One region of the Bradyrhizobium sp. 172 genome, then DNA from elsewhere that is predicted to be linked to it. Evidence: predicted binding sites of a transcription regulator. Region 1 holds the regulator's gene; each other region holds the start of a gene.
What was found. The regulator LexA, encoded in region 1, represses DNA repair genes until DNA is damaged. The targets are predictions, from matches to a motif close to TGTTCNNNNTGTGTTCNG.

Region 1 (7,750 bases):
CCGAGCCGTTCCAGAATCTGCATGAATTCATCCGGAAAGCCCGCGCCAACCTCAACCAGAATGCATGGGACTATATCGTCGGCGCGGCCGAGACCGAGACCACGATGCGTCGCAACCGCATGGCGCTGGACGAGATCGCTTTCCGCCCGCGCGTGCTGCGCGATGTTCGCAAGGTTACAGGTTCGGTCGAACAGTTCGGCCGCAAGATGCGCCTGCCCGTGGTCCTCGCCCCGGTCGGCGCGCTCGAGATCTTCGATCCGGATGGTGCGGCGAGCGTGGCACGCGCCTGCGGCACTTTCGGTGCGGCGCACATGCTCAGTTCGGTGTCCGAGCCCGGCCTAGAAAAGACCGCCGAAGCTGCGTCCGACGCGCTGCGGCTCTACCAGCTCTATGTGCGCGGCGATGACGCCTTCGTCGCCGACGTCGTCAGCCGGGCCGAGAAGAACGCCTACGCCGCCTTCTGCCTGACCGTCGACACCGCCCACTACAGCCGCCGCGAACGTGACATCGCCAAGCGCTACGTTCGCGAGAGCCGCTTGCGCGCCACCGGGGGCGATTACCAGAAGGGTCTGGAGTGGCGGACGGTGAAGATGATCAAGGACAAGTTCAAGATCCCGCTGATCCTCAAGGGCATCGCGACGCCAGAGGACGCGCTGATCGCGATCGATCACGGCGTCGAATGGATCTACGTCTCCAACCATGGCGGCCGTCAGCTCGATCACGGTCGCGGCGCCATGCACGTGCTGCCCGAGATCGTCGACGCCGTGAACGGCCGCGCCAAGATCATGGTCGATGGCGGTGTCTGTCGCGGCACCGACATCGTCAAGGCGATCGCGGCGGGCGCCGACCTCGTCGGCATCGGCCGGCTGCAATGCTGGGCGCTGGCGGCGGCCGGCGAAGCCGGCGTGGCGCGCATGCTGGAACTGCTCGAGGACGAAGTGCTGCGCTGCCTCGGCCTCTTGGGTGCGACCTCGTTCGCCGAGGTCAACAAATCCTGCCTGCACCAGGCGACCGCAACCAACGCGCCGAGTGTGTTCAGCGCGTTTCCGCTGTTCGACCACGAGCCGTATCGATACTGAGTGAAAGGACGCAGGTGACATCGCTCTCTCCCGGCAGCGCGGATGCGCTCCTGTTCGATCTCGGCCGCGTCGTGCTCGATATCGATTTCTCCAAGGCGATCGCCTGCTGGGCGGGACATGCCGGCTGCAAGCCCGAAGCCATCGTCGCGCGCTATGTGCGGGACAGCGAAGCCTATCGGTTGCACGAGATGGGGAAGATCAGCGATGAGGACTATTTCGCCTCATTGCGAGCCTCGCTCGGAATCGGCATTTCGGATGCGCAGTTCCTGGAAGGCTGGAACGCGATTTTCGCCGGCGAAATGCCTGACATCGCCGAGCTGCTGCCGCGCGCAGCGAAACAGATGCCGCTCTATGCTTTCTCCAACACCAACCGGCCGCACGTGGACCATTTCTCGAGGGAATATGCCGACCTCCTCGGCCATTTCCGCGAGCTGTATTTGTCGTCCAGCATCGGCCTGCGCAAACCGGATGCGGAGGCCTTCGACCACGTCGTTGCGGCGATCGGCGTGCCCGCCGGGCGCATCGTGTTCTTCGACGATCTTGCCGAAAACATCGAGGGAGCGCGCGCGCGCGGCTTGACGGCGGTGCATGTGACCTCGCCGCGTGACGTCGGGAACGCATTGAAGGCATTGGGCATTTGACGACGGTCCGTTGTCGCGAAACCCACGACGGCACGGCCCGACGGACCAATTTTGAAAAATTGAGGAACCGGATCACTTTGTACATTTTTATACAGAGTTCCGGGAACGGAATACCGCCTTCCGGACTCTTAGAGTCCGTTGGGACTTCTACGGACGGATGCATCATCGTGCTGGGCAAAACCTACCTCACCAAGCAGGCCTCTCTTCTTCTTGAATTCGCGAGGACAACTTCAGATTCGGACCTTTCCGCCAAGCTTGTGAGCAAGGCCGCCGACCTGAAATCCCAAGCCGACCCGCTGCCCGACAAGGATCAGGGATCCAAGGCGCCCGACGTAACTCCCGGGCAGGCAGGGAGCTGATCGATTCAGGCCATGGCGCGTTCTCGCCTTGCCATGATTTTCGTCGCTTCCATGACCACTCTCCTGCCGATCTGTGACCTCCTTCGGATCATGCCGCGACGCGCTTGATCCTGCCTTCCGGAACAATGTGAAGGGGCGGGATGACTGTGCCTGCTCAGCCGCTTTTGCCTCTGCGCCTGCGCTCGGCTAGAAGACGTGCGGAACATTCGCCCGAACGTGCCGAGCAGGAGTTTTCGCCGTGGCCTTGATGCCGGTTTCTGACGCGCTTGCCGCGGTGCTGGCGGGTGCAGAGCCGCTGCCGGAAGAAATGATTTCCCTCGACGAGGCCTACCATCGCGTGCTCGCGCGTGACGTCGTGGCGCGGCGCACGCAGCCGCCGCAAGCGATGTCGGCGATGGACGGCTACGCGGTGCGCGCGGCCGACGCCGCGACGATCGATTCGGAGCTCACCGTCATCGGCGAAGTCGCAGCGGGCCGACCGTTCGAGGGGACGGTCGGAGCCGGCGAGGCCGTGCGGATCTTCACCGGCGGCGTCATTCCCTTTGGCGCGGACGCCGTCGTGATCCAGGAGGACACGGTCGCCGCCGGCAAGCGCATCACGATCAAGGAAGCCGCGATCGCCGGCCGGCACATCCGCCCCGCCGGCGTCGATTTCCGCGAGGGCGACGTGCTCCTGCGCAAGGGAAGCCGTCTGACCGAGCGAGACCTCGCGCTCGCCGCCGGGATGAATCATCCGCACCTTGCCGTTGTCAGGCGTCCGAAGGTCGCGATTCTCGCCACCGGCGACGAGCTGGTGATGCCGGGCACCACGCCCGGCCACGGCCAGATCGTCTATTCCAACGGCTACGCCCTGCACGCGCTCGCCCGCAGCGAGGGCGCCGAGACCATCGACCTCGGTATTGCCGCCGACACGCTCGAGGCCACCACCGCCGGCATCCGCCGCGCCCGCGAGAGCGGCGCCGACGTCCTGATCACGACCGGCGGCGCATCGGTCGGCGACCACGATCTGGTCCAGCAGGCACTGCGGGACGAAGGCATCGCGATGGCGTTCTGGAAGATCGCGATGCGGCCAGGCAAGCCGATGATGCACGGGCGACTCGGCGCAATGGGTGTGATCGGCCTGCCGGGCAATCCCGTATCGTCCTACGTGTGCGCTTTCCTGTTCATGGTGCCGCTGATTCGCGCCCTGTCGGGCCGTTCAGTGATTCACCATCGCCGTGAACGCGCCGTGCTCGGCCGCGACGTCGGCGCCAACGACCAGCGCGAGGACTATCTGCGCGCGCATCTTGAGGAGCGTGACGATGGCACACGCGTCGTTGTTCCCGTCAATCATCAGGACTCTTCGCTGCTTGCGAATCTCGCTGCAGCACAGGTACTTCTCGTCCGCGCACCATTCGCGCCGAAGGCCGAAGCCGGCACGGCTTGCGAAGTGTTGCGGCTCCCCGTCTGAGCGCCCCCGCAACGCGCGTTCCGCGCACTTTGCTCTGTTCACGGTAAATTAAGCAGTTGCGGAACATGTATCGAACATATAGTGTCTGTTCATGATTTGTTTCGAGCATGCAGCGGCTTATGGCCGAATTCAGCGTCTCGGAATCGGACGACATCAACCGGGGGACTTTGGTCGAGATGTTAACGCGCAAACAATACGAGCTTCTGCGGTTCATCAGTGAACGTCTGAAGGAAAGCGGCGTGCCGCCCTCCTTCGACGAGATGAAGGATGCGCTCGATCTGCGCTCGAAGTCGGGCATCCATCGCCTGATCACGGCGCTCGAGGAGCGTGGCTTCATCCGACGCCTGCCCAACCGCGCCCGTGCGATTGAAGTCATCAAGCTGCCGGAGCTCCAGGCAGCCGCTGGCAGCCGCCGCGGCTTCACGCCGAGCGTCATCGAGGGCAATCTCGGCAAGGTGCGTGCGAGCGCGAGCCTGCCCGCTGACGAGGGCGAACGTCCCGTCGCGGTGCCGGTGATGGGCCGCATCGCGGCCGGCACGCCGATCGAGGCGTTGCAGACCCGCAGCCATACTATCAGCGTACCGCCTGACATGCTCGGCTCGGGCGAGCATTACGCGCTGGAAGTGCGCGGCGACTCGATGGTCGAAGCCGGCATTCTCGACGGCGACATGGCCCTGATCCAGCGCAACGAGAGCGCCGATACCGGCGACATCGTGGTGGCGCTGATCGACGACGAGGAAGCGACGCTGAAGCGCTTCCGCCGTCGCGGCGCCTCGATCGCGCTCGAGCCCGCCAACGCGGCCTATGAGGTCCGCATCCTGCCGCCCAACCGGGTGAAGATTCAGGGCAAGCTGATCGGGCTTTACCGGAAGTACTGATACCGGGAGTCCTTTCTATCGGCAGTACTTCATATCGGAAGCACTTCATGCCGGAGGTGCTTGGCGCCTCGCGCGCTTCCGATCGGCATCGCCGGTCAGAGATTGGAGCGGATCATCGTCCGCTCCGGCTGGATAGCCTTTCTGGTTCTGCACAGACTATCCGGCCCCTCCTCCAACGCTGGCTCCTCGCCACGCCGACGAAGCAGCACCGCTTCAAGCAGCACCGCTTCGCGGCTCGGTTGTTCGAGGAAACAGCGACCAGCGGTCAAGTTCGGCCGTTGCAGCCAAGTTGGCAATGTTCGCGTACGCGCCTCCCGAATGCATCGCGGCGAGCTTTGTTCCTATTGAATTCGGGAAAGATAATGTGATCGCGGCTTGCGGAAGCCAGCCGCAGATTTGCCCACAACCAAGCACAGCGTTCGTGCTTCCACTCTGATAGAGGCCTGCGCCTCGATAAGAGACGCGGGTTGCTATCCCAGCATGAGGAGCACCCGATGTGTGACTACAGCCTACATGCCGTCGCGTCGCGCCCCGCCGAAGTCGGCGAGACGATCGTCACGACAAGCTTCCGCGGCACCTCGACGCGCGGCTTCGCCTCTGCAGCCGATCCGTCCGTCGCCGTCTGCCTGCTGCCGGGGACGGAGCTCGCCTTCGCCGACGACGTCCGCTACGACAATCGCTGGATCTGGACGCGCACCATCAATTCCCGCGTCGGCAAGTTCGGCAAGATCGATCCGCACGTTCCCGACCGCCATCATGATGCGATCGAATTCCCCGACGGCAAATACGTGCTGGTGACGCAGCTCGTCGAAGGCCAGCGCGCGACGGTGCTGCAACTGCCGGTGACTCAGTCGGTCACCGAGCGCGAGCACAAGGCGCAGATCACCGCCGACAGGCAGCCGACCGTCACGCACCTGCCGATCGGCTGACAGAGCCGCCCTCCGGCTACGAGGTCGGAGGTCAGGATTGAATCGCCATCGCCGGCCGTGGCCGGCGAGATGGTGTGGTTTGCGCCCCGCGAATCCGAACGGACGCACCGAACCACTGCGTTGCTCCGCACCATCAGATCAATCGTCGGCTTGCAGGTCGGTGTCCGCCGGCGTTGCGTCCTTGATGCGAGGCGCGGTCGACTTTGGCGCGAGGCTGCCGTCGAAATCACCCTCGCCGGCGCCGGCCGGCAACCAGGGGCGGCTCGTGCCTCTCGCCCTCACTGCCTGAACCACAAAACCGTCACCACGCTGCGTCAGCGCCAGCGCGCTCTGGCTGGCGAGCCGCTGCCGATCGACCACCATCGCCGCGCAATCGGGCGGCGCGGGACGAGTCGTCACCACCAGGGCGGCCCGACTGCAATCGTCTGCGAGAGCGTCGACGCGCAGTGCCAGCGCGACCAGCCTCCCGTCGGCCAGTGGCGTCACGCAGCCGGATTCGTCGCAGGACACGCCATCGGCAAGCGAGGCTCTGCCCGCATCGCGCGGATCGGCGTCGGCAGCGAGCCATTCCTTGAGCAGAAAGCCGTCCTTGTTCGTCCTGATCAGGTGCAGATATCCGTCCCTGCCCCGCACCGCGACGCTCGCGCCATCCCCGGCAATCAGGATGTCGGGCTGCCGCGCCGACAGTCCCCAGAGGATCGCTGCCAGCAGCACCAGGGCGCCGGACCAGCGCAGCGGCGTGCGCAACAAGCCGAGCACAATGATTCCCAGGCTCGCCGCGATCAGCGGCGCGATCCCGAACGCCGGGATGCGGCCCACCGCGCCCGGCAAGGCCGCGACCCAGCGCGAGACCGCGACCATCCACTCGATGCCAATCCCCATCAGCCACCAGAACACGCTGTCCAGCCCGAACGGCGCAGCAAGCAGCCCCAACAGCCCCGCCGGCATCACCAGCGCAGAGACCACGGGCATCGCGCCGAGATTGGCGAGCACGCCGAACGGCGTGACACGGTGGAAATGAAAGGCGGCATAGGGCGTGGTCGCAAGTCCCGCAATCAGCGAAGCCATGAACAGCATCGCAATCTCGCGCCCACCCCAGTCGCAATGCGCGCAGTCGCCGAATTGTCCGGCGAGGCAAACAAATTGGGCATGCCGATTTGCACCAGTGCGACCAAGCCGAGCGTTGCCGCAAACGACATCTGAAAACTCGGATGCACCAGCGCTTCCGGCGCGACCGCCAGCACGATCAGCGCAGCCACAGCAAGCGTGCGGAAGGTGATGGCGCGGCGATCGACCATCACCGCGATCAGCACCACCGCCGTCATGAAGAACGACCTTTGCGTGGCGACCTCCGCGCCCGACAGCAGCAGGTAGAACGCAGCGGCGACCAGCGCGGCGGCGGCCGACCATTTCTTGATGGCGAAGCCGGCTGCCAGTCCGGGGATCAGAGCGAGCAGCGCGCGCACCGCGAAGAACACGACGCCGGCAACGACGGCCATGTGATAACCGGAGATCGAGAGCACGTGGCCGAGGCCGGAGATGAACATCGCATCGTTGACGGGCGTGGTGATCGCATCGCGCCGCCCGGTGAGCAGCGCGGTCGCGATCGCCCGATTGTCGCCGTCGAGCGTCGCCCGGATGCGGGCATCGATCGCATCGCGCAGGCCTTGCATGAAGGCCGCGTAACGCAGCCGTAAGCCGCCGGTCTCAGGCGGCGACGCCACCGTGATGGCGCCCATCGCGAAGCCGGAGGCGCCGATGCCCTGGAAGAACATGTCACGCGAAAAGTCGTAGCTGCCGGGCCGCACCGGCGCGAGTGGCGGCATCAGCCGTGCCTTCAGCTGAACGAAGCTACCGACCTCCGGCGCGGTGCCCTTGCGGACCGACAGGCGCACGCGCTCGAGCCTGACGTCGCTGCGCTGCGCCTCCATCGCCGTGACGCGCAGCACGAAACGATCGGTACGCTCGCGGATGTCGCGAGCCTCGACGAAGCCCGACAACGACACCGAATAGAGCGCCCTTGCCAGCACCGGGTGGGCGATGCGCGCCGTCTTCCAGGTTGCGACGGCAAAGCCGGCCGCGACCGCCGCGATCATGATGGCCGGGGCGAACAGCCGGCTCCGCCGCAACAGAGCCGCGCCAAGCAGGAGCGCGATGGCGGTCGTGGCAACGACCCACAGCACCGGCTCATGATCGGCAGAGAAATAAAGCGCGATGCCGCAGCCAAACGCGACGGGCACCCACGGCAACAGCCGCCCGGCGCCCGCCTCGGCGCGCAGCCAGGCGCGGAGGGTCTCGGCCAGCGATGTCCAGAGGTCGAGGCCTGCAGGCGCGAGGCCGCCCGCGGACGCGGCGCGGCCCGCGGGCCACGTCCCCGCGATCCCCTGCGATCGTACCGGCCGGCCCGGCTCCGC
Region 2 (7,750 bases), 3.2 Mb from region 1:
GGAAACGGCGACAGGCCGTGGATATGGCGCAGCACCTCGCGCGCGGGCCTGGTCCAGTCGATCCGCGCCTCGGCCTTGTCGATCTTGGCGGCATAGGTGACGCCGTCCTCGCTCTGCTGCTTCAGCTGAAGCCCGCCGCGCGCCAGCGCGGCCATGGCGCGCACCATCAGATCGGCACCGAGCCGCGACAGACGATCGTGCAGATCGAGCGCGGTCATGTTGTCCGTGATCGCGAGCCGTTCCGCCATAGCGACGTCGCCGGTGTCGAGGCCAACATCCATCTTCATCACCATCACGCCGCTCTCGGCATCGCCGGCCATGATCGCGCGGTTGATGGGAGCGGCACCGCGCCAGCGTGGCAGCAGCGAGGCGTGCAGGTTGTAGCAGCCGAGCTTTGGCGCATCGAGGATCGCCTGCGGCAGGATCATGCCATAGGCGACGACGACGGCCGCATCGGCGTCAAAGGCGCGAAACTCTTCCAGCGCCTCCGGCGTTTTCAAAGTCTTCGGCGTCAGCACGGGCACACCGAGCTTTCGCGCGGCCTCTTCCACCGGGGTCGGCTGCAATTGCAGCCCGCGCCGTCCGCCGGGCTTCGGCGCGCGCGTGTACACGGCCGCGATCTCGTGGCCATGCGCGACGAGCTCGAGCAGCGTCGGCACGGAGAAATCGGGCGTGCCCATGAAGATCAGGCGGAGGGGCATCGACAGAGAACCTCACTCCGCGCGCTTGGCGGCTTTCTCGAACTTCTTCAGCACGCGGTCGCGCTTGAGCTTTGACAGATAGTCGACGAACAGCACGCCGTTGAGATGGTCGATCTCGTGCTGGATGCAGGTGGCGTAGAGGCCTTCGGCGTCCTCCTCGTGCACCTTGCCGTCGAGATCGGTGTAGCGCACCCGCACCTTCGCAGGGCGCTCGACCTCCTCGTAATATTCGGGGATCGACAGGCAGCCTTCCTCGTAGACCGACAGGTCCTCCGAAGAGGCGATGATTTCCGGATTGATGAAGACGCGCGGCTCGGGCTTGGTCTCGCCGTCCTGGTCGGGCTTGGCGAGGTCCATGGTGATCAGCCGCAACGGCTGCGCGATCTGGATCGCCGCGAGCCCGATGCCGGGCGCGTCGTACATGGTCTCGAACATGTCGTCGGCAAGCTTGCGGATCTCCGGCGTGACCTTCTCGATCGGCTTGGAGACCAGACGCAGCTGCTTGTCGGGCAGGATGATGATTTCTCTGAGGGCCATGGCCGCGATTTAAGCCGCGCGTTCGATGCGGTCAATGCGGCCGGGAACCCCGTTAACCCTCCGCTAACCATAAAACTTCAGGTTTCGTTAACCATAAAAATTAACAGAGCATTTACCATAAATGTTCGCTATTCGTTCGTGTCTCGAAGCGAATCGGCTAGAAGCAGGGGCATGAACGAGATCATTTTCATGCTTGGCGACTGGCCGGTGCGCACCGTGGACGCGCTGATCGGCTTCGGCGCCCTGGTCCTTATCCTGCTGCTCGTGATTGCCGTCGTGATCGCGCGGTCAGGGCGGCGCGGCGCGGAACTCGCGATGGCCAACGCCATCCGCGCCGACGAGCTCGAGGAGCGCATCAGCCAGATGCTGCACGCCCAGAGCGAGGCTTCGGGGCGAGTCGACGCCATGACCCAGACGCTGGCCGGCCGCCAGGCCGACATGGCGCGCGCGGTCAACGAGCGGCTGGATTCGGTGACCCACCGCGTCGGCCAGTCCATGGAGCACTCGACCCGCAACACCATGGAGAGCCTGCACGCGCTGCACGAGCGGCTCGGCATCATCGACAGCGCACACAAGAACCTCACCGACCTCACCACGCAGGTGACGACCCTGCGCGACGTGCTCGCCAACAAGCAGTCGCGCGGCGCCTTCGGTCAGGCGCGGATGGAAGCGATCGTCCAGGACGGTCTGCCGAAGGGCGCCTACGAGTTCCAGTTCACGCTCTCGACCGGCAAGCGTCCGGACTGCGTCGTGTTCCTGCCCGACCAGCGTCCGCTCTGCATCGACGCGAAATTTCCGCTGGAGGCGATGACCGCGCTGCATGATGCGCGCACCGACGAGGAAAAGCGCATCGCCACGCAGCGGCTGCGCGGTGACGTGATGAAGCATGTCAGCGACATCGCCGAAAAATATCTCGTCGCCGGCGAGACCCAGGAAATGGCGTTGATGTTCGTGCCGTCGGAATCGGTCTACGCCGAGATCCACGACGGTTTCGACGACGTGATCCAGAAGGCGTATCGCGCCCGCGTCGTGCTGGTGTCGCCGTCGCTTTTGATGCTCGCAATCCAGGTGATGCAGCAGATCATGAAGGACGCGCGCATGCGCGATGCCGCCGACCAGATCCAGACCGAAGTGATCAAGCTCGGCGACGACCTCGGCCGCCTGCGCGATCGCGTGCTGAAATTGCAGAAGCACTTTGCCGACGCGAACGAGGACGTCCGCCAGATCCTGATCTCCGCCGACAAGATCGAGAAGCGCGCGGGGCGCATCGAAGAGCTCGATTTCAGCAAGAGCGATGCCCCCGAAGCCCCGCATCTCGTGGCGACCGGCGCTGCCGAGTTGTTCCCGAGGAAGCTCCAGGCGGGGGAGTAGAATATAGAACACACTGTCGTCGCCCGGCTTGACCGGGCGACCCAGTATCCCAGAGACGGCAGATGGGCGGGCGCTGCTACTACGTGTACATTCTCGCCAGCAAGATGGGCGACACGCTCTACATTGGCGTAACGAACGATCTCATCCGCCGTGTGGCCGAACACAAATTGCAGTTAGTCGAGAGCTTCACGAAGGAATAGGGCGTTGTGAAGCTAGTCTATTTCGAGCAATTCGATGATCCCGAGAATGCGATAAAACGCGAGAAGCGCCTGAAAAAATGGACGCGCGCCTGGAAGATTGCGCTGATCGAGAAGGATAATCCCGATTGGAACGATCTCTATGCGGAGATCGCGGGCCCTCCATAACTCCGGCCTCTGGAATACTGGGTCGCCCGGTCAAGCCGGGCGACGACACCTCACTTGTGGCTCTCAGAATCTGCTAACACCACCCCATGACCGCACCCGACGCGACCTCCCCTGCCGGCCCCGGCACGGCCCCCACCTCCTGGCGTGACAGCCTTGCCGTTTACCTGCAGCCGCGGGTGCTGATCGTGCTGTTCCTCGGTTTCTCGTCCGGGCTGCCGCTGGCGCTGTCGGGCTCGACGCTGCTGGTGTGGATGCGGGAATCCGGCGTCGATCTCAAGACCATCGGGCTGTTTGCGCTGGTCGGCACGCCCTACACGCTGAAATTCCTTTGGGCGCCGCTGGTCGATGCGATGCATGTGCCGCTGTTCACGCGCGCCTTCGGGCGGCGCCGCGGCTGGCTGCTGTTCTCGCAATTGCTGCTGATCGCAGCGATCCTGCTGCTGGCGCTGACCGATCCCGCGCGCTCGCCGTTCTACGTCGCGCTCGGCGCATTGCTGGTGGCGACGGCCTCGTCGACGCAGGACATCGTGGTCGACGCCTTCCGCGTCGAGAGCCTGCCGGAGAGCGAGCAGGCCGCCGGCATGGCGTCCTATGTCGCGGCCTATCGCATCGGCATGCTGGTCTCGACCGCCGGCGCGCTGTTCATCGTCTCCGGCTTCGAGAGCACCGGCATCACCCGCACGTCCGCCTGGATGTGGGGCTATGTGGTGATGGCGGCGATGGTCCTGATCGGGACGATCACGGCGCTGGTCGCGACCGAGCCCGAGCAGTCATTGCGGGCGGAAGCCGCGACGCAGACGCAGACCGCGCTCGCGCGCGTGCTGCACGCGGCAATCGGCGCCTTCTCGGAATTCCTGACGCGCAAGGACGCGCTTGCGGCACTCGCCTTCGTCGTGCTGTTCAAGTTCACCGATGCCTTTTCCGGCACGATGACCGCGCCGTTCGTGATCGACCTCGGCTTCTCCCGCAACGACTATGCGGCGATCGTGAAGGGCGTGGGCCTTGCTGCGACTCTGATCGGCGGCTTTGCCGGCGGCTTCGTCGCGCGGCGCTATTCGCTTGCGACCAGCCTCTGGATCGGCGGCGTGGTGCAGGCGCTCGCGAACCTCTCCTTCTCCTGGCTGGCCTTCGTCGGCACCAGCCAATGGGCGCTCGCCTTCGCCATCACCTGTGAGAACTTCACCAGCGCCATCGGCACGGTGATCTTCGTCGCCTATCTTTCGGCGCTCTGCCAGAACCCGCTGCACACGGCGACGCAATATGCGCTGCTCACCGCGCTTGCCGCGGTGGGGCGGACCTATCTCTCGTCAGGCGCCGGCTTCGTGGCTGATACCACCGGCTGGCCGCTGTTCTTCGTGATCTGCATGCTGGTGGCGATCCCGAGCCTGGTGCTGCTGGCCTGGTTGCAGAAGCGCGGGCATTTTGATGCGCTGGGGCCGGTGCGGGTTTAGCGCAACGCCGTCATGGCCGGGCTTGTCCCGGCCATCCACGCCTTGCTACGCGGCGCCAAAAACGTGGATGCCCGGGACGAGCCCGGGCATGACGAAAAACAGATGCGCTTATATGTGTGGCGAGCAAACGGGGCGCCCCCTACTGCTTCTTGATCAGGCTCCATTTCGTGATCACGGCCTCGCTCATCTGGCCGGGATCGCTGGCGCAGGCGACTTCGTCGACCTTGACCGAGATCTCCTTGCCGGCAAACGTCTTCAGCTGCGCTGCCTGCGCGTCGCCGCTGGGAACGAGCTGGAAGGTTTCGGGTCCGGTCTCGAGATTGCACAGCCCGCTCGGCGGCGGCAGTCGGCGCGGCTCGGAGGTGATCTGGTAGGTCGCAACCCGCTTGCCGACGTTCTTGACGTCGCGCACTTTCATCGTGTTCAGCTCGCCCGACAGCACCTCCCCGGCATTGATCGGCTTGCCGGGCTTCGACGGCGGCGGAGCCCCGTCGTCCTGTTGCGCGGAGATGGCCGGCGTCGCCAGCATCGTCAGCGTCGCGACCAAAGCCCATCGTGTGGCGAAAAGTTTCGTCATGTCGTCCGTTCCGTAAGTCTGGATGGCTAGAACAGGGTGCGCTGCCGCATCGCGGCCGATAGCGTACCTTCATCGAGATAATCAAGCTCGCCGCCGACCGGCACACCATGGGCGAGCCGGGTTACTTTTACGTTGGCGTCCTGAAGCAGGTCGGTGATGTAATGTGCCGTGGTCTGGCCGTCGACGGTGGCATTCAGCGCCAGGATGACCTCATGCACCTGTGCCTCATGCGCGCGCGCGACCAGCGCCTCGATGGTGAGGTCCTGCGGGCCGACGCCGTCGAGCGGCGACAATGTCGCACCCAGCACGTGATAGCGCCCTTGAGTGGCATTGGCCCGTTCCAGCGCCCAGAGATCGGCAACGTCGGCGACGACGACGATGATCGAGGGGTCGCGCCTCGGATCGGTGCAGACCGTGCAGGGACTTTGCGTGTCGATGTTGCCGCAGGTCTTGCAGACCTGGACCTTCTCGAGCGCGACCTGCATGGCCGAGGACAGCGGTATCATCAGCGCTTCGCGCTTCTTGATCAGATGCAACGCGGCGCGCCGCGCCGAGCGCGGACCGAGGCCCGGCAGCCGCGCGAGAAGCTGGACCAGCCGCTCGATTTCAGGACCCGCAACAGCGCCCATCCTACTGGCCGAACAGCCCCGACAGCCCCGGCGGCAGACCGAGCCCGCCGGTGAGCGACTGCATCTTCTCCTGCATGGCGGCTTCCGCCTTGCGGCGGGCCTCGCCGAAGGCGGTGACGAGCAGATCCTCGAGCACCTCGCGCTCTTCCGCCTTCATCAGCGAAGGATCGATCTTGACGCCCTTGACGTCCATCTTCGCGGTCATGCGCACGGCGACGAGACCGCCGCCGGAGATGCCCTCGACCTCGACGTTGGCGAGCTGGTCCTGCATCTCCTGCATCTTGGATTGCAGCTGCTGCGCCTGCTTCATCATGCCGAAAATATCGACCATCGGTGCTGTCCTTGGTTGGCGCGATGACTCATCGTCGCGCCTTCGCTGATTGTTTTGAGCGTGATCCAGTCGGAAAAGCGCTGCACGCTTTTTCCGGATCATGCTCTAGAGATCGTCGCCGTCGGAACCGTCGGGCGGATCGTCACTGCCATAGTCGGCGTTAATATCGGATTCCGGCGCCTCGGGGGCAAGCCTGCGGACCTCGACGACCTTCGCACCCGGAAACCGCGACAGCACCTCGCGCACGCGCGGATCGGCCTCGGCGGTGCGCGCATGTTCCTGCTTGGCCGCCTGGCTTACCGAGCGCAGCGTCGGCTGGCCCGGCTCGTTGGAGACGATCACGGTCCAGCGGCGCCCGGTCCAGAGCTCGAATTTTCGCGCGAGATCGGAAATCATGGTCTTGGAGGCGTTCGGCTCGAGCGCGACTTCCAGCCGGCCCTCCTCGAAACGAACGAGGCGCATGTCGCCTTCGAGCGCGCCCTTGGTCAGGAGGTCGCGCTTCTGCCCGGCCAGGGCAACGAGCTGGGTGAAGCTCGTGACGCGCAACACGGGCGTGGCAGCTTGCGGATCCGGCGCGGGTGTTGCCATCTGCGGACGAGCACCACCGCCGCCGAACGAGGACGGTGACGAATTCGGCATGCGAACGGGAGCCGCGGACGCCACCGGCCCGGCCGGCGCGTTGCGCGCGGCACTGCCGCCGCTCACGACCGGCGAACCACCGCCGTTCTGCTCCAGCATCTTGATCGCTTCGTCAGGCGTCGGCAGGTCGGCGACATAGGCGATGCGCACCAGCACCATCTCGGCGGCTGCGGCGGGCCGCGTCGCGGCCTGCACCTCGGTGATGCCCTTGAGCAGCATCTGCCACATCCGCGACAGCACGCGCATCGAGATCTTCGAGGCGAAATCCCGCGCGCGCACGCGCTCGGTCTCGCCATAGGCGACGTTGTCGGCGGTCGCCGGCACGATCTTCACGCGGGTGACGAAATTGACGAATTCGGCGAGATCCGAGAGCACGACGATCGGATCGGCGCCGACGTCGTACTGGTCGCGGAACTCCCTAAACGCGGACGCGATGTCGCCACGCGCCAGAGAATCGAAAAGATCGATGACACGGGTGCGGTCGGCGAGCCCCAGCATCTGCCTGACGGCATCGGCCTTCACGGTGCCTGCCGCATGCGCGATCGCCTGATCGAGCAGCGAGAGCGAATCGCGCACCGAGCCTTCCGCGGCGCGTGCGATGATACCTAGTGCTTCGGGCTCGATCTCGACGTTTTCCTTGGCCGCGATGTTGGCCAGATGCTTCATCAGCACGTCGGCCTCGACGCGGCGCAGGTCAAAACGCTGGCAGCGCGACAGCACCGTGACCGGAACCTTGCGGATCTCGGTCGTTGCGAACACGAACTTGGCGTGCTCCGGCGGTTCCTCCAGCGTCTTCAGGAAGGCGTTGAACGCCGCCGTCGACAGCATGTGGACTTCGTCGATGATGTAGACCTTGTAGCGGGCGCTGGCCGGCGCGTAGCGGACGCTGTCATTGATCTGACGGACGTCGTCCACGCCGGTGTGCGAGGCCGCGTCCATCTCCAGCACGTCCATGTGCCGGCTTTCCATGATGGCCTGGCAATGCACGCCGAGCGTCGGCATCTGGACCGTCGGGCCCTTCACCGAGCCATCCGGCATCTCGTAGTTGAGCGCGCGGGCAAGGATGCGCGCAGTGGTGGTCTTGCCGACCCCGCGGACGCCGGTGAGAATCCAGGCCTGCGGAATGCGACCGGTCTCGAACGCATTTGA
Region 3 (7,750 bases), 2.1 Mb from region 1:
CGTGGCCGTGCTGGCGACTGCTCCCGGCTCTTCGCCGTTCAGCGCGACCTCCTTCATTGCGCCCGCCCAGGCCGCGGAGACCGCCGCGACACCGCCGGGCTTCGGCGACCTCGTCAGCAAGGTCAAACCCGCCGTCATTTCGGTGCGGGTCAGGATCGACCAGGACAATGATAAGAGCGCGATGCTGCAACAGAACCGGATGGATTCGGACGAGGCGACGCCGTTCGACCAGTTCTCGCGGCAATTCGGCTTCCGCGGCCCGGGTGGCATGGAGGGCATGCCGCGCCAGCGCCGCCAGATGATCACGGGTGAGGGCTCCGGCTTCTTCATCTCCGCCGACGGCTATGCCGTGACCAACAACCACGTCGTCGATCACGCCGAATCGGTGCAAGTGACGATGGACGACGGCACCATCTACAGCGCGAAAGTGGTCGGCACCGATCCGAAGACGGATCTCGCGCTGATCAAGGTCGAGGGCAAGAAGGATTTTCCGTTCGTCAAATTCTCCGACCAGAAGCCGCGTATCGGCGACTGGGTGGTCGCGGTCGGCAATCCCTTCGGCCTCGGCGGCACCGTGACCGCCGGCATCGTCTCGGCCAGCGGCCGCGACATCGGTAATGGTCCCTATGACGACTTCATCCAGATCGACGCGCCGATCAACAAGGGCAATTCCGGCGGGCCGGCCTTCGACATGAACGGCAACGTGATCGGCGTGAACACCGCGATCTTCTCGCCCTCCGGCGGCTCGGTCGGCATCGGCTTCGACATTCCGGCTTCGACCGCAAAGCTCGTCGTCGCACAGTTGAAGGACAAGGGCGCGGTCACACGCGGCTGGCTCGGCGTGCAGGTGCAGCCGGTGACGTCGGATATCGCCGACAGTCTCGGCCTCAAGGAGGCGCGCGGTGCGATCGTTGACAATCCGCAGGACGGCAGCCCGGCGGCGAAGGCGGGCATCGAGGCGGGCGACGTCATCACCGCCGTCAATGGCACCGCGATCAAGGATTCCCGCGATCTCGCCCGCACCATCGCCACCCTGGCGCCGGGCACGTCCGTGAAGCTCGATGTCGTCCACAAAGGCGACAGCAAGACGGTGACACTGGCGCTTGGCGAGTTGCCGAACGAGCGGCAGGCTAGAGCCGACGAGGGCAAGTCTCAGCCAGATGCCGGCATGCCGCCGCGTCTCGGGCTCAGCCTGGCTCCGGCCGGCGACGTGCAGGGCGCCGGCCAGAAGGGCGTCGTCGTCACTGAAGTCGATCCGCAAGGCCCGGCCGCGCAACGCGGCATCCAGACCGGCGACGTCATCCTCAACGTGGGCGGCAAGGCCGTCGCCAATATCGGCGATGTCCGTTCGGAGCTGGCGCAAGCGAAATCGTCCGGCAAGCGCAGCGTGCTGCTGCAGGTCAGAAGCGCGCAGACGACCCGGTTCGTGGCGGTGCCGCTCGCATAAGGCGAACGTCGATCGGCGCAACTCCAAAAAGGCGGCCTTCGGGCCGCCTTTCCCGTTCGCCTTCAGGATTTCCGCACATCGCCGATAACATTCTCGTTAACGGCAGGGAGGATGACCCGGTTTCGTCCGAAAAAGCCGTGTTCGCTCATCACAATTGCGGATCTCGTACGGACTCGGCGGCAATGAAGCCGCCGACGATTGCAAGCGTGGAACTTCGAACTTGCCGCCGCTGAGCCGGCCGGCAATTCGTATTTGATCGGTGCCGACATGGATCGATTGAAGCTCTCGCTGAGAAGTGCGCTGCTTGTGGCGCCGTTGGTAGCGCCACTCGTGCTATGGGGTGGAAACGCTCTCGGGCGCGACGACGGCCGCTACGCGGACTCACCTCTCAAGCCGTGGTTCGACGGCCTGCGCAGCCATCTCGGTCCGTGCTGCTCGGATGCGGATGGGTTTGCGGTCGCCGATCCCGATTGGGACTCGCACAATGGACATTACCGCGTGCGGCTCGACGGCGAGTGGGTCGAGGTACCGGACGAAGCCGTGATCACCGAGCCGAACCGGGCCGGCCGCACCATGGTGTGGCCGGTGAAGACCGCGTTCGGCGTTTCGATCCGCTGCTTCATGCCGGGCAGCATGATCTGACTGAGGTCAGCGCGACCGTTTGGAGGATTTGCGCTTCGACGTCTTCTTCGAACTCTTTCTCGAAGTCTTCTTGGATGTTTTCCGAGATGTCTTCTTTGACGTCTTCTTGGACGTCTTTCGTTTCGCGGCCTTCTTCGGGACCTTCTTGCCCTTCTTGCGCGCTTTCGACAGGCCGATCGCGATTGCCTGCTTGCGGCTCTTCACGCGTCCGCCTCGACCGCCCGGTCCGCTTTTCGCGGTCCCCTTCTTGTAGCGCTTCATCTCGCCTTCGACATCGCTGCCGGAGCTGCGCGAGTAGCGGCGCTTCTTTGCCTTGCGTGCCATGCATGTTCTCCCTTGGCCTGGGAAAACAATCCGGGACAGGCATGGTTCCGAAAGCGCAAGCAACGTTCCGGATGGGCGACCTAGCCTAGAACGAATCCGCCAGCTCGATCTCCGCTTCCAGCACCTGAATGCGCCGTGCTGCCTCGCTGGAGGACAGATCCCGCGCGTATTGCGCGGGCTGATACGCCTCTTCGCTCAGCCGTTTCAGCCGGAGGCCCTGCGCCCGCGTCATCTGCTCGGTGAGGAAAGACTTGGCATCGTATTTACCTTGAACCTGCATGTCGCTTCTCCCTTCTGAAATCGTGACTTGACTATATGTTCTTATTTTGTTCTAACAAGTCATGGACAACAAAATTAATGAAATTCGACGTAAAATCAGCGCCTTGAGGCTGGAAATGGCCGATGTCGAGGCGGCCGTACGCGAGCTTGTCGAGCGCGATCGGGACTGCACGGAGAAGGCCCTGGCGCAGATGGATCTGCGCCGGAAAATCAATCTGCTGATCGGCGAATGGAAGGCTGCAGGTGGCGGCGATGTCCTGCCGAATGTCCGCGATAGGATGCGCCTTCGTTCCGCGAAGACATCAGGTAGTCCTCTGCGCGTGATCGCGCGCCGCTGAGAGCCTTGGGAGCGCATGGTGGAGGAAGATCCGGATGCATACCGGATTCTAAAGCTGCGCGCCGAGATTCTCGAACTGGGCTCTGCCATCCGGCAGCTGCAACGCGAGGGGCTCGACGACGCCGCGGCCCAGCTCTTGATCGCGCGCAAGCGCGCACGACTCGACCATCTGGTGAAGTCAGATCCTGCAGGCGTTCATCCTGACATCCTGGGCAGCCATCGTAGCTGAAGCCTACGCGCAACGCGAGGTGCGGGGCTCGTCGATACCGCATGTTGACGAAGCGGCCCGAGAGAAGTCTGTTCGAATACCAAAGCAAGAGGCCCCGCGATCGCGGGGCCTTCGTGTTTTCGACGAACGCCTACTTGGTGTTGCTCATGCCGGCTTTGTTGTTCGTCATGGTGCCGCCCTGGTCGGAGCCGGGGCCGGAGCCGCCCTGACCGGAGGGATCAGCACCCTTGGAGGACTTGGTGTTGGCGCCCGTGGTGGTCTGCGACGATGACATCGATGATCCGTGTTTTGCCTTGTGCGACTTGGCCTGCACGGCGAACGGTGCAGCGGCGAGGCCGGTTGCCAACATCACGGCAAGAGCGAGCTTGGTGGTCTTCATCTGCGGGAACTCCCTGAGTTGAATTGACGCAGGCAGCCAACTGCCATTCGTCGCAGGAGTTCCGAACAAAGAATTCCGGTAAAGCACGCATAGTTCAAGATTGCTTGTCCTCGGCCAGGATGAAAACGACGCCGGTCAGTGTCGCGCCGATCGCGAACGTCGTCACCAAGGTGAGGGCGAAAACGACAACGGCCTGCCTTCCGCCGTGACTCAGCAAATTGGCGACGCCGGGATTGGACAGCACGAGCAAGAGGCTGAAAGCGAGTCCTAAGGCTGCGCCCATCATCGCGTGCGTCATCAGCTTGACGAGCCCGCTGGGAGAGATCAGGTCAGACGACTTCTTCGCGCGCATGGAACTCTATCCCAATCTCGCATGCAACGCCTGCGACACGCGCCGGTTCCACCCGCATGAAGGAATTGTCATCGTCCGCTTCATCCGACGTTCATGCCGGGTGGGCGAGAATGACCGCGCAACACGGGAACATTCGATATGGGTAAGGTGGTCTTTCTCTATCGCTCTCTGGCTTATCGTAATGCCGCTGCGGACATCCTCCGCAAAGCGCGCAAGCTGCCCCGCGGCGCGGAGCGAAGCGCGGCGTGCCGCTATGCCAAGGCTCTGCGCGATCTCGCCCAAACAGAAGCCTGGCTCGAAGGACGGGTCGCGCGCGAGCCGCAAACGACGCAGCGCAGGAAGAGTGCGGCCTCCGGTTAGCCGGAAGCGCGCTGCAATTCGGCGGAGCTGGCGGCTTCGAAGTTGCCGGGCGCGGTCGTCGCGGCAGTCTTGCGGACCAACGGCACCTCGAGCCGGCACAGCAGACCCTCGGCGCGCCAATCGAATCGCGCCTGCCCGCCGAGCTGGGACTCGACGCTCGCAAGCAGGCTCCGCGTACCAAAGCCGCGGGATTTCGGCGTCATGACGAGCGGGCCGCCGGATTCCTCCCAGGTCAGCGTGAGCAGCTCGTCCTCGACCTGCCAGCCGATTGCGAGCCGTCCCTTCCGCGTCGAGAGCGCGCCATATTTCGCCGAGTTGGTGAAAAGCTCATGCAGCGCCAGCGCCAGCGTCTGGGCGGTTGCCGGCAGCAACTGAACTTCCGACCCCGCCAATTTGATCTGGCCGCCGAGGGAATAGGGCGCAAGCTCCTCGTCGATCAGCTTCGAGAGTTCGGCGCCCTGCCAGCTCGATAGCGACAGGATCGTGTGCACGCGCGCCAGTGCATTGATGCGTCCCTCGACGGCGCTGACATAGGCTTTGACCTCGTCGGCGCGGGTGAGGCGCACGATCGATTGCGCCAGCGCCAGCGCATTCTTGGCGCGATGATCGACTTCCCGCGCCAGGAGAGTCTGCCGTTCCTCGGCGCGCTTGCGTTCGGTGATGTCCACCGTCACGCCGCTGACGCGCATGACCCGACCGCTATCGTCAACCGTGGCGGCGGCCGTGCCGACACACCAGCGCACATCGCCGTCGGGCCGCACGATGCGGAACTCCGTTTCATAGGAGCGCGTGCCCTTGTTGAATTCGGCGATCGCCTTGCGCAACTGATCGACGTCATCCGGATGCAACAGCGCCTGAACGTTGGCCGGATTCACCTCGAAGCTCTCCGGGCCAACACCAAAGATGCGGTATTGTCCCTCGTCCCACATCCAGTCGCCGGTGATCCAGTCCCAGTCCCAGGAGCCCATCTTGCCGGCGGCGATCGCCATGCTGCGCCGCTCTTCGCTCTCGCGCAGCTTTGCTGTGGAATTCTCAAGCTCGGCGGTGCGTGCACGCACGCGGTCCTCGAGGTCCTGATTCAGCCGTTCGAGCTCGCGCGTCTTGCGATAGAGCTCTGCAAACACCTTGACCTTGGCGCGCAGCACCTCCGGCACGACCGGCACCGGGACGTAGTCGACGGCGCCCATCTCGTAGCCGCGCAGGCGGTCGATGTCGCTGACTTGAATGGCCGAGATGAAGATCATCGCGGTCTTCTGGAAGCGCGGGTGCTCGCGGATCATCGCGGCGAGCTCGAAGCCGTCGAGCTCGGGCATGCAGACGTCGACCAGGATCACCGCGATCTCGGTCTTGAGCAGCACCTCCAGAGCCTCGCGACCGGACGAGGCGATCACGAGGTTCTGGCCGAGATCCTTCAGGATCACCTCATAGGCGAGCAGCTTGGCCGGCTGGTCGTCGACGAGGAGGATGTTGACCTTTTCGTGGTCCATACGGGCATCCAACTCAGCGGTGCAGCCACATGCGGATTGCAAGCAGCAATTGATCGGTGTTGACGGGTTTGGCGAGATAGTCGGACGCGCCGGCCTCGAGGCATTTCTCGCGGTCGCCCTTCATGGCCTTGGCCGTCAACGCGATGATCGGAAGACGGGCGAAGGTGGGGTTTTCACGAATGACGCCGATGGTCTGATAGCCATCCATCTGCGGCATCATGATGTCCATCAGCACGATGGCGATCTCCGGGTTGGATTCGACCAGGGCCACCGCCTCGTTGCCAGTCGTGGCCGTCAGCACCTTCATGCCGCGCCGCTCCAGCACGCTCGACAGCGCAAAGATGTTGCGGGCGTCGTCGTCGACGAGCAGGGCGGTCTTGCCGATCAGGTCTTCGTCGGAACTGTTCAGCTTCTCGAGCATGCGCTGCTTCTCGATCGGCAACTCCGTGATCACGCGGTGCAGGAACAGCGCGGTCTCGTCGAGCAGGCGCTCCGGCGATTCCACGCCCTTGACCACGATGCTCCGCGCCATGGTGTGGAGCTCCGCATCTTCCTCGGCCGACAGCTCGCGGCCGGTGAAGACGACCACCGGAACGTTCGAGAGCGCCTCGTCATTGCGGATCTGGTCCAGCACCTCGAAGCCGGTCATGTCGGGCAGGCGCAGGTCGAGCACGACGCAATCACAGGGGTTCTCACGCAGCATCGAGAGCGCGTCGGCACCGGTGCCGGTCGTCACGATCTCGATGTCGTCGTGATGCAGGAGCTCGCGGATCGAGAGCTGCTCGGCCTCGTTGTCCTCGACAATGAGCAGCCGCTTGCGCCGCGGTCGCGCATATTCCTTGATCTGGGTCAGCGCGGCCGAGACACCCTCGGTCGTCGTCGGCTTGTTGACGAAGGAGAAGGCGCCGCGCGCCAGCGCATGCTGGCGGTCCTCGTCGAGCGTGATGATCTGCACGGGGATGTGGCGGGTCAGCGGATTGTGCTTGAGCTGGCTCAACACGGTCCAGCCGAGCATATCCGGCAGGAATACGTCGAGCGAGACAGCCCTCGGCTGGTACTGCTTTGCAAGCTCCAGCGCCTCCGCGCCGCGGGCCGCGACCAGCACCTTGAATCCCTTGTCGCGGGCGAGGTCGACCAACACGCGCGCGTAGTGCGGGTCGTCCTCGACGATCAGGAGGATGCTATCGCCGGGTTCGAGGTTGAGCCGGTCGTCGGGAAGCTGCTCGATCACGCGCTGCGGTTCGGCTGTCGCGGGCTGCAGCGCCGGCGGCTGGCTCTGTTGGGGCGTTGCGCGGGGCGCGAGCGTCGGGCCGGAATATTTCAGCGGCAGGTAAAGCGTGAAGCACGAGCCCTTGCCCGGCAAGCTGCGCAGGTGGATCTCGCCGCCGAGCAGGCTTGCGAGTTCGCGGCTGATCGCAAGGCCGAGGCCGGTACCGCCATATTTGCGACTGGTGCCGGCATCCGCTTGCTGGAACGCCTCGAAGATCAGCTTCTGCTTCTCCAGCGGAATGCCGATGCCGGTATCGGACACTTCGAATGCGATCACGGCCGGCGCCGAGTTCAGCACGGGATGATCCGTGCCCCAGCCGCCGACCGCGGCGGCGACCTTCAGGCGCACTTCGCCCTCGGCGGTGAACTTGAAGGCGTTGGAGAGCAGGTTCTTCAAAACCTGCTGCAGGCGCTTGGAATCGGTGACGAGGCTGCGCGCAAGATTCGGATCGACGTCGATCTTGAACGACAAATTGCGGTTCTCCGCCTCGTGACGGAACGGCCGCCCGACCGTCTCGAGCAGATTCGCGGTCAGGATTTCCTCGGCGTCGACCGTCACCGTACCGGACTCGATCTTGGAAAGATCGAGAATGTCGCTGATGAGATTGAGCAGGTCGGTGCCGGCGCCATGGATGGTGCGGGCGA
Region 4 (7,750 bases), 100 kb from region 1:
GCGAGCTGCACGCCACTCTCCGCCAGCGTCCGCAGCATTGTCTCGACCCCCGCAAACAGCGAAATCTCCGCTGCAGCCTCCGCCTTCAGTCGCCGCGCATGCCGCGCGATCGCCGGCAGCTTCCACAGCGGCACCTCGAGCCGGCTCAGAATCTCCCGCGAAGAAGCATGCCGCAGCCCCTCGATATCCTCGTCCGCGACGCGGCGGAAGCCGAAGCGATCGGCGACGTCGTTGATGGTGCGCAGGAACCACGGAAAGCTGTCGGCCAGCGTGCCGTCGAGATCAAAGATGGCGAGGGAGTAGGGCATGGAGACGAAGCTACACCGCTAGGCTTTCCACACGGTTTCCTCGGTCCATCCGAGTTGGTCGAATTCGGTGGCCCTGAGCGGCGCCTCTCCCTCGGCGAAGAACTCGTCAAGCTGAGGCGGCGCGACGCTCGTTTCGGACAGCATGGCGTGCGCTTGTCCGCGGTGATGAATTTGATGCTGGAACAGATGCATGAGCAGTCGGTCGCGGCGTTCGGCCTGGACCCGCGTGTCGCGGTTGATCCGCACAATGCCGTTGAGAATCTCGGGCGTCAGTGCATCGCACATGGCGATCAAGCGCTTGTCGATCGCGGCTTGCGCAGGCTTCAGCGCAGCAAGGGAAAGGTGCGGCACGTCGTTCTTCCAAGCTGCCGGTCCCAACCATCCGCCCTCCAGTGCATCGACATAGAAGAGGTCGATGACATGGATGTGGTTCAGCGTGCGTTGCAGGCTCGGAAAGAAGCCGGTCCGCTCGGCTTCGAAGTCGGCCTGAGACAGCGCCGCGCAAGCGGTGAGCAGCCGGTGGTTTGCCCAAGCATTATTGTGGGCGAACGCACGATAGGTTTGCACAAGTCCGGCAGGCAAACTCAGTCTCCCTCAGACAATGTGTCGGCCGCTCCCGCGGCGTAACCTACTCGGCCGCCTCGCTCGCCGCGCGTCTCCGCTTCGGCTTCCGAGCCTTCGCCAGCACCGGCGCCAGGAACTTCCCCGTATAGCTCCGCGGCGCTTTTGCGATGTCCTCTGGCGGGCCCCAGGCGACGATCTCGCCGCCGCCATCGCCGCCTTCGGGGCCGAGGTCGATGACCCAGTCGGCGGTCTTGATCACTTCGAGATTGTGCTCGATGACGACGACCGTGTTGCCCTGCGCGACCAGCTCGTGCAGCACCTCCAACAGCTTCTTGACGTCGTGGAAATGCAACCCGGTGGTCGGCTCGTCCAGGATGTAGAGCGTGCGGCCGGTGGCGCGCTTTGACAGCTCTTTTGCGAGCTTGACGCGCTGGGCTTCGCCGCCCGAGAGCGTCGTGGCCTGCTGGCCGACATGGATGTAGTCGAGGCCGACGCGATGCAGCGTCTGGAACGTCTCGCGTACACGTGGGACCGCCTTGAAGAACTCGGCCGCTTCCTCGACGGTCATGTCGAGCACGTCGGCGATGCTCTTGCCCTTGAATAGGACCTCCAGCGTCTCGCGGTTGTAGCGCTTGCCCTTGCAGACGTCGCAGGTGACGTAGACGTCGGGCAAGAAGTGCATCTCGATCTTGATGACGCCGTCGCCCTGGCAGGCCTCGCAGCGGCCGCCCTTGACGTTGAAGGAGAACCGGCCGGGCTCGTAGCCGCGCGCTTTCGACTCGGGCAGGCCGGCGAACCATTCGCGGATCGGCGTGAAGGCACCGGTATAGGTCGCGGGGTTGGAGCGCGGCGTGCGACCGATCGGCGACTGGTCGATGTCGATGATCTTGTCGATGTGCTCGAGGCCCTCGATGCGGTCGTGCGGCGCGGCGCCTTCGCTGGCATTGTTCAGCTTGCGGGCGATCGCCTTGTAGAGCGTGTCGATCAGCAGCGTCGATTTGCCGCCGCCGGAGACGCCGGTGACGCAGGTGAACAGGCCGAGCGGAATTTCGGCCGTAACGTTCTTGAGGTTATTGCCGCGCGCGTTGACCACCTTGATGGTGCGGCGATGGTTCGGCGGGCGCCGCTCGGGCACCTCGACCTCGAGCTCGCCGGTGAGATATTTGCCCGTCAGCGAGTTGGGGTTGCGCATGATCTCGGCGGGCGTGCCTTCGGCGATGATGTTGCCGCCATGCATGCCGGCGCCGGGGCCGATGTCGAGCACGTGGTCGGCGAGCAGGATCGCGTCCTCGTCGTGCTCGACCACGATCACGGTGTTGCCGAGGTCACGAAGTCTCTTGAGCGTGTCGAGCAGGCGCGCGTTGTCGCGCTGGTGCAAGCCGATCGAGGGCTCGTCGAGCACGTAGAGCACGCCTGTTAGCCCCGAGCCGATCTGCGAAGCCAGCCGGATGCGCTGGCTTTCGCCGCCGGAGAGCGTGCCGGAGGAGCGGGAGAGCGTGAGGTAGTTGAGGCCGACGTCGAGCAGGAAGGTGAGGCGCTCGCGGATCTCCTTGAGGATGCGGCCGGCGATCTCGTTCTGCTGGGTGTTCAGCGCCTCCGGCACGGTCTCGAACCACGCGCCGGCGCCCTTCACCGACATCTCGGAGATGTCGCCGATATGCTTGCCGCCGATCTTGACGCAAAGCGCCTCGGGCTTCAGCCGAAAGCCGTGGCACGCCTCGCAGGGCACGTCGTGGAAGTACTTCGCCAGCTCCTCACGCGCCCACTCGCTCTCGGTCTCGCGATAGCGGCGGTTGATGTTGGTGATGACGCCCTCGAACGGCTTCTTGGTGTCGTAGGAGCGGACGCCGTCCTCGTAGGAGAACTTGATCTCGTCCTCGCCGGAGCCATGGAGGATCGCGTTCTGCGTCTTCTTGGGCAGATCCTTCCATTTGGTGGTCAGCGTGAACTTGTAGTGCTTGCCGAGCGCAGTCAGCGTCTGAATGTAATAGGGCGACGAGGATTTGGCCCAGGGCGCGATTGCGCCCTTGCCAATGGCGAGCTCCTTGTCGGGAATGACGAGGTCTTCGTCGACATGCTGCTCGACGCCGAGGCCGCCGCACGCAGGACAGGCGCCATAGGGGTTGTTGAACGAGAACAGCCGGGGCTCGATCTCGGGGATGGTGAAGCCGGACACCGGGCAGGCGAACTTTTCCGAGAACAGCATGCGCTCGGGTCCGCTCTTGTCGTGGATCTTTGCGGTCTTCTTCTTCTCTTCCGCGGGTGCTGCCGCAGCCGGCGCATCCGCGAATTCGATGACGGCGAGGCCCTCGGCAAGTTTCAGCGCGGTCTCGAAACTTTCGGCGAGGCGCTGGCCGATGTCGGGGCGCACCACGATGCGATCGACGACGACGTCGATGTCGTGCGGGAATTTCTTGTCGAGAACAGGGGCTTCGGCGAGCTCGTGGAAGGCGCCGTCGATCTTGACGCGCTGAAAGCCCTTCTTGAGCCATTCGGCAAGCTCTTTGCGGTACTCGCCCTTGCGGCCGCGCACGACCGGCGCGAGCAGATAGAGGCGCGAGCCCTCGGGCAGCGCCAGCACGCGATCGACCATCTGCGAGACGATCTGGCTCTCGATCGGCAGGCCGGTGGCGGGCGAATAGGGCACGCCGACGCGCGCCCACAGCAGGCGCATGTAGTCGTAGATTTCGGTCACCGTGCCGACGGTGGAGCGCGGGTTCTTCGACGTCGTCTTCTGCTCGATCGAGATCGCCGGCGACAGGCCGTCGATCTGGTCGACGTCGGGCTTCTGCATCATCTCCAGGAACTGGCGGGCGTAGGCAGACAGCGATTCGACGTAGCGGCGCTGGCCTTCGGCGTAGATGGTGTCGAACGCGAGCGAGGATTTGCCGGAGCCCGACAGCCCCGTGAACACCACCAGCTTGTCGCGGGGAATCTCGACATCGACGTTCTTGAGATTGTGCTCGCGCGCGCCACGGATGGTAATTGCGCGCAGGTTTGATCCCACGTTCTGCTGTTGGCGCTTCGCCTTGATCACTTCATCCATCCGGGTTGCCCTCAAGGAATCCCAAAGGCGCGCGATCGCGCCAACAAAAAAGGCGCGCTTCGCCCGGAACCGGGATCGGCGCCGATGGGGTTGTCAGCGAACGTAGGAAGAACGGAGACGGATTTCCAGTGGGACTTGCGAATCGTCAACGGATTGTTGGCGCACTGGCGGCATCTGGCAGGAGCAGGGTGGAACTGCGCGGCAACGTGCCCGACAAAACAAAAAGGCCGGCACAAGGCCGGCCTTTCGTAACGCGGATGGCGTTGGGGCTAAGTACTGAACTCAGTACTTGGCGACCACCGGGCCCCCGAAGTGATAGTTCACGCCGACCTGCACGGTGTGAAACTCGAGCGTGCCGGAGGGCAGGGCGCCCGAGAAGTAGGTCTCGCCGCCGAGGCTGCGAAAGAGGTACTCGCCCTTGACCGACCACTGCGGAGCGAAGAACGCTTCGACGCCCGCACCGACGGTCCAGCCGGAGTGCCACTTGCTGTCGGAAACGGTCACGCCGAGCGCGCTGACGCTGAGCTTGTTGTCGATCCAGGCGTAACCACCGGTGCCGTAGAACAGGACGTTGTTGACGGCGTAGCCGATGCGGCCGCGCACGGTTCCCATCGCATCGGTTTTGGAGCTGAGGGTGGTGCTGACGAGGCCGAAGCCGGGGACGGCAACGGGGCCGGTGACCGACGCGCTGACATCAGCCCAGGAACCATCGGCCTCGACGCCGAGCACGACATTGCCGGTCTGCCAGTTGTAGCCGGCAGTACCGCCGACGAAGCCGCCCTTCATCTTCGGGTCGGTCGAGGAATTTTCCCAAGCGCCGCCACCGACGATACCGAGGTAGAAGCCGGTCCAGTTGTAGACCGAAGCCATGGCCACCGGGGCCTTGGTGTAGGGGCGCGCCGCGAGATCAGCGGCCGAAGCCGGGGCGGCGAGAGCGAACAAACAGGCCGAAGCCAACAAAACCTTTTTCATTTTCAACTAATCCCAGTCCCAGTTTCTGATTGTGCCTTCCACGATAGGGAGGGCATCGGACTCACTTGCCCAACTGATGCCGTACTTACACCAGTGAAGCCGCAAGTTGTGTCACTCAAAAGCAACAACGGTCGGAAAACGGAACGGTTATTGACCGATTAATATTGGAGAACTGCACAGCAAAAGGCCGGCGCAAGGCCGGCCTTCGAAGTGCGATATGTCCAGCGCGATCAGTACCTTGCGATGGCCGGACCGCCCCAGCGATAGTTCAAGCGCACCAGGCCCATGTCTACGTCCTGGCGAATCCGGTCGCTGCCGAATACCGCACCCGCGGGCGTTGTGAAGCCGATCGTGCGATCGCCAAGGAAGATGTGGTCGTACTCAAAGCCCAGCGACCAGTTCGGGGCGAAGCCGAATTCCAGACCGGCCCCGACCGTGCCACCCCAGCGAGTCTCCCGGGCCGAAGCCAGCAGCGCGCCCGCGCCGGGCGTACCCGCAGCAGCGTAGATGTCGTACTTGTCACCGACGACGGCGGCGCCGCCCTTCACGTAAAGCAGCACGTTGTTCCAGGCGTAACCGACCTGACCGGTGATGAGACCGAAAGCGTCGATGCGGGAACGGTTGCGATCACCCGTCACCAAAGCGGTACCAGGGAAGAGGGTGCTCACGTTGTCGCCCCGGAAGTCAGCCCAGTTGCCCTGGCCTTCCAGACCGAACACCCAATTGGCGGACTGCCAGCGATAGCCGATCTGGCCGCCGACGGTGCCCCCTGTTGCATTGTGACAGCCTTCGCCGACGAGAACGCCGGTCGCGGGCGTGACGAAGTCCCAGCACTTGTGGCTGGAGCCACCGCCGCCGTTGATGCCGATGTAGAAGCCGCTCCAGTCGTAGATGGCGGCAACCGCCGGCGGCGGGGCTTTGGTGTAGGGACGCGCGGCCATGTCCGCCGCGCTTGCGGGAGCCGACAAGCCCATCGCCACTGCACCGATTGCACAAATAAGAAGCTTATTCATTGCCAGTCTCCCCAGGTTTCGTCCGCTTCTTATTTCCCCGAAGCGGCTGATCAGGCGCGAGGGCCCATATGAACTAAGTCCGAGGCAACCGTAGCTCTACGGAGCGGCAGAGTCCGTCTCCCAAATGCAACAAGACCGGGGCAGTGCGAGTACCCATAACTTGCTGAATGTTAAGTTCTTTCTTCCATTTTTGGGAACCTACAAAGGTTCCAATCGACGTGTGCCTTTCCGCAACACATGTGGCCGATCGATCCCACGCCTTCAGATCTGTCTTCGCCAAGAACAAATCTGGAACGAACCGGAGGTCGATGCTATATGTGGGGATAACCGGAAGGGTGACGGCCTGATCGTCGTCCGCAAGTGTTCGGCGAGCGTATAGGGTCGCCTCAACAGGCACGGCGGAACGCGGGAGCGGACCGGCCTTCTTGAATTCAGTGGCATTCGGAGCGGAGAGCGGAGATGGCGGGAAGCGTCAACAAGGTCATTCTGGTTGGAAATCTCGGCAAGGATCCTGAAATCCGCCGCACCCAGGACGGGCGGCCGATCGCCAATCTGAGCGTCGCGACTTCGGAGACGTGGCGCGACAAGGCGACTGGCGAGCGCAAGGAAAAGACCGAGTGGCACCGCGTCGTGATCTTCAATGAAGGGCTCTGCAAGGTCGCCGAACAGTATCTGAAGAAGGGCGCCAAGATTTACGTCGAGGGTGCGCTCCAGACCCGCAAATGGACCGACCAGAGCGGTGTCGAAAAGTACTCGACCGAAGTCGTGCTGCAGGGGTTCAACTCGACCTTGACGATGCTGGACGGTCGTAGCGGCGGTGGCGGAGGCGGCAGCTTCGGCGACGAGCCGGGCGGCGATTTCGGCTCCTCCGGTCCGGTCAGCAGCACGCCGCGGCGCCCTGTTGCCGCCGGCGGCGGTGGCCGCAACAGCGACATGGACGACGATATCCCGTTCTGAGCGATTCCGCTCCAAGAACGCGGCGCCTGATGCGGACGCCCGGCCGGATGGGCGGCGCTTCTCATCTCATGTCAGAACATCCCACTAATCGACAGGACGGGCTCGGCATTTCCGGGCCCGCTTCATGTTTGGGGTGAGCTCGGATTGCGGCTTGGCAAACGCGCCGACGCGGCAAGCTCACCGCGCGGTTTTCCACGCGTGAGCGGCGATTTTGCAAGGCCGATGCGAGTGCTGTCCGAGACACCGCTCGCAAGGGCTTAAGTTGTTGGAAAAATAGGCGGAAAAAGCGCTTCCCAGAACGCCGCGAGGGTGGTTATCAGAGGCTCGATGCGCTATATGATTCCCAGATAAAACCTCACCGGATTTCCCCTTGGCTGACGACGACGACAAGCCCGGCGACCAGCCGGCGCAACCCTCGGATATTCGCCCCGTCTCCATCTTCGAGGAGATGAAGAAGTCCTATCTCGACTACGCCATGAGCGTGATCGTGGCGCGGGCGCTGCCTGACGCCCGCGATGGCCTGAAGCCGGTGCATCGCCGCATCCTGTACTCGATGAACGAGCAGGGGCACACGCCGGACAAGAAGTACGTCAAGTCCGCCCGCGTGGTCGGTGACGTCATCGGTAAATATCATCCGCATGGCGACCAGTCGATCTACGACGCCATGGTCCGGATGGCGCAGGACTTCTCCATGCGCGTGCCGCTGATCGACGGCCAGGGCAATTTCGGCTCGGTCGACGGCGATCCCCCGGCTGCCTATCGTTATACCGAAGCCCGATTGACGAAGGCGGCGCTGGCTCTGCTGGCCGACATCGACAAGGACACGGTCGACTTCCAGCCGAACTACGACAACAACGAGACCGAACCGTCGGTCTTGCCAGCCAAGTTCC

Region 2: the regulator LexA is predicted to act here: its motif matches at 1,361-1,378, upstream of rmuC (DNA recombination protein RmuC).
Region 3: the regulator LexA is predicted to act here: its motif matches at 2,730-2,747, upstream of IVB07_RS28330 (DUF3072 domain-containing protein).
Region 4: the regulator LexA is predicted to act here: its motif matches at 4,015-4,032, upstream of uvrA (excinuclease ABC subunit UvrA).

What each region holds. Positions count from the first base shown of each region.
Region 1 is NZ_CP064701.1:3,785,413-3,793,162, reverse strand. Features, by position in the region: gene IVB07_RS18310 (alpha-hydroxy acid oxidase) at 1-1,079, shown strand, start outside; gene IVB07_RS18305 (HAD family phosphatase) at 1,094-1,720, shown strand; gene IVB07_RS18300 (hypothetical protein) at 1,888-2,079, shown strand; gene glp (gephyrin-like molybdotransferase Glp) at 2,318-3,529, shown strand; gene lexA (transcriptional repressor LexA) at 3,706-4,407, shown strand; gene IVB07_RS18285 (hypothetical protein) at 4,902-5,336, shown strand; partial or broken gene IVB07_RS18280 (ComEC/Rec2 family competence protein) at 5,475-7,750, opposite strand, start outside.
Region 2 is NZ_CP064701.1:616,863-624,612, reverse strand. Features, by position in the region: gene fmt (methionyl-tRNA formyltransferase) at 1-701, opposite strand, end outside; gene def (peptide deformylase) at 714-1,238, opposite strand; gene rmuC (DNA recombination protein RmuC) at 1,410-2,609, shown strand; partial or broken gene IVB07_RS02830 (GIY-YIG nuclease family protein) at 2,672-2,974, shown strand; gene IVB07_RS02825 (MFS transporter) at 3,061-4,425, shown strand; gene IVB07_RS02820 (hypothetical protein) at 4,565-5,002, opposite strand; gene recR (recombination mediator RecR) at 5,029-5,631, opposite strand; gene IVB07_RS02810 (YbaB/EbfC family nucleoid-associated protein) at 5,633-5,962, opposite strand; gene IVB07_RS02805 (DNA polymerase III subunit gamma/tau) at 6,068-7,750, opposite strand, start outside.
Region 3 is NZ_CP064701.1:5,888,899-5,896,648, reverse strand. Features, by position in the region: gene IVB07_RS28345 (Do family serine endopeptidase) at 1-1,447, shown strand, start outside; gene IVB07_RS28340 (hypothetical protein) at 1,715-2,089, shown strand; gene IVB07_RS28335 (DUF6496 domain-containing protein) at 2,096-2,413, opposite strand; gene IVB07_RS28330 (DUF3072 domain-containing protein) at 2,499-2,693, opposite strand; gene IVB07_RS28325 (hypothetical protein) at 2,809-3,030, shown strand; gene IVB07_RS28320 (hypothetical protein) at 3,046-3,258, shown strand; gene IVB07_RS28315 (hypothetical protein) at 3,389-3,637, opposite strand; gene IVB07_RS28310 (hypothetical protein) at 3,732-3,989, opposite strand; gene IVB07_RS28305 (hypothetical protein) at 4,128-4,349, shown strand; gene IVB07_RS28300 (HWE histidine kinase domain-containing protein) at 4,346-5,836, opposite strand; gene IVB07_RS28295 (HAMP domain-containing protein) at 5,850-7,750, opposite strand, start outside.
Region 4 is NZ_CP064701.1:3,886,229-3,893,978, forward strand. Features, by position in the region: gene IVB07_RS18775 (HAD family hydrolase) at 1-308, opposite strand, end outside; gene IVB07_RS18780 (DinB family protein) at 327-890, opposite strand; gene uvrA (excinuclease ABC subunit UvrA) at 937-3,918, opposite strand; gene IVB07_RS18790 (outer membrane protein) at 4,201-4,890, opposite strand; gene IVB07_RS18795 (outer membrane beta-barrel protein) at 5,121-5,903, opposite strand; gene IVB07_RS18800 (single-stranded DNA-binding protein) at 6,363-6,860, shown strand; gene gyrA (DNA gyrase subunit A) at 7,231-7,750, shown strand, end outside.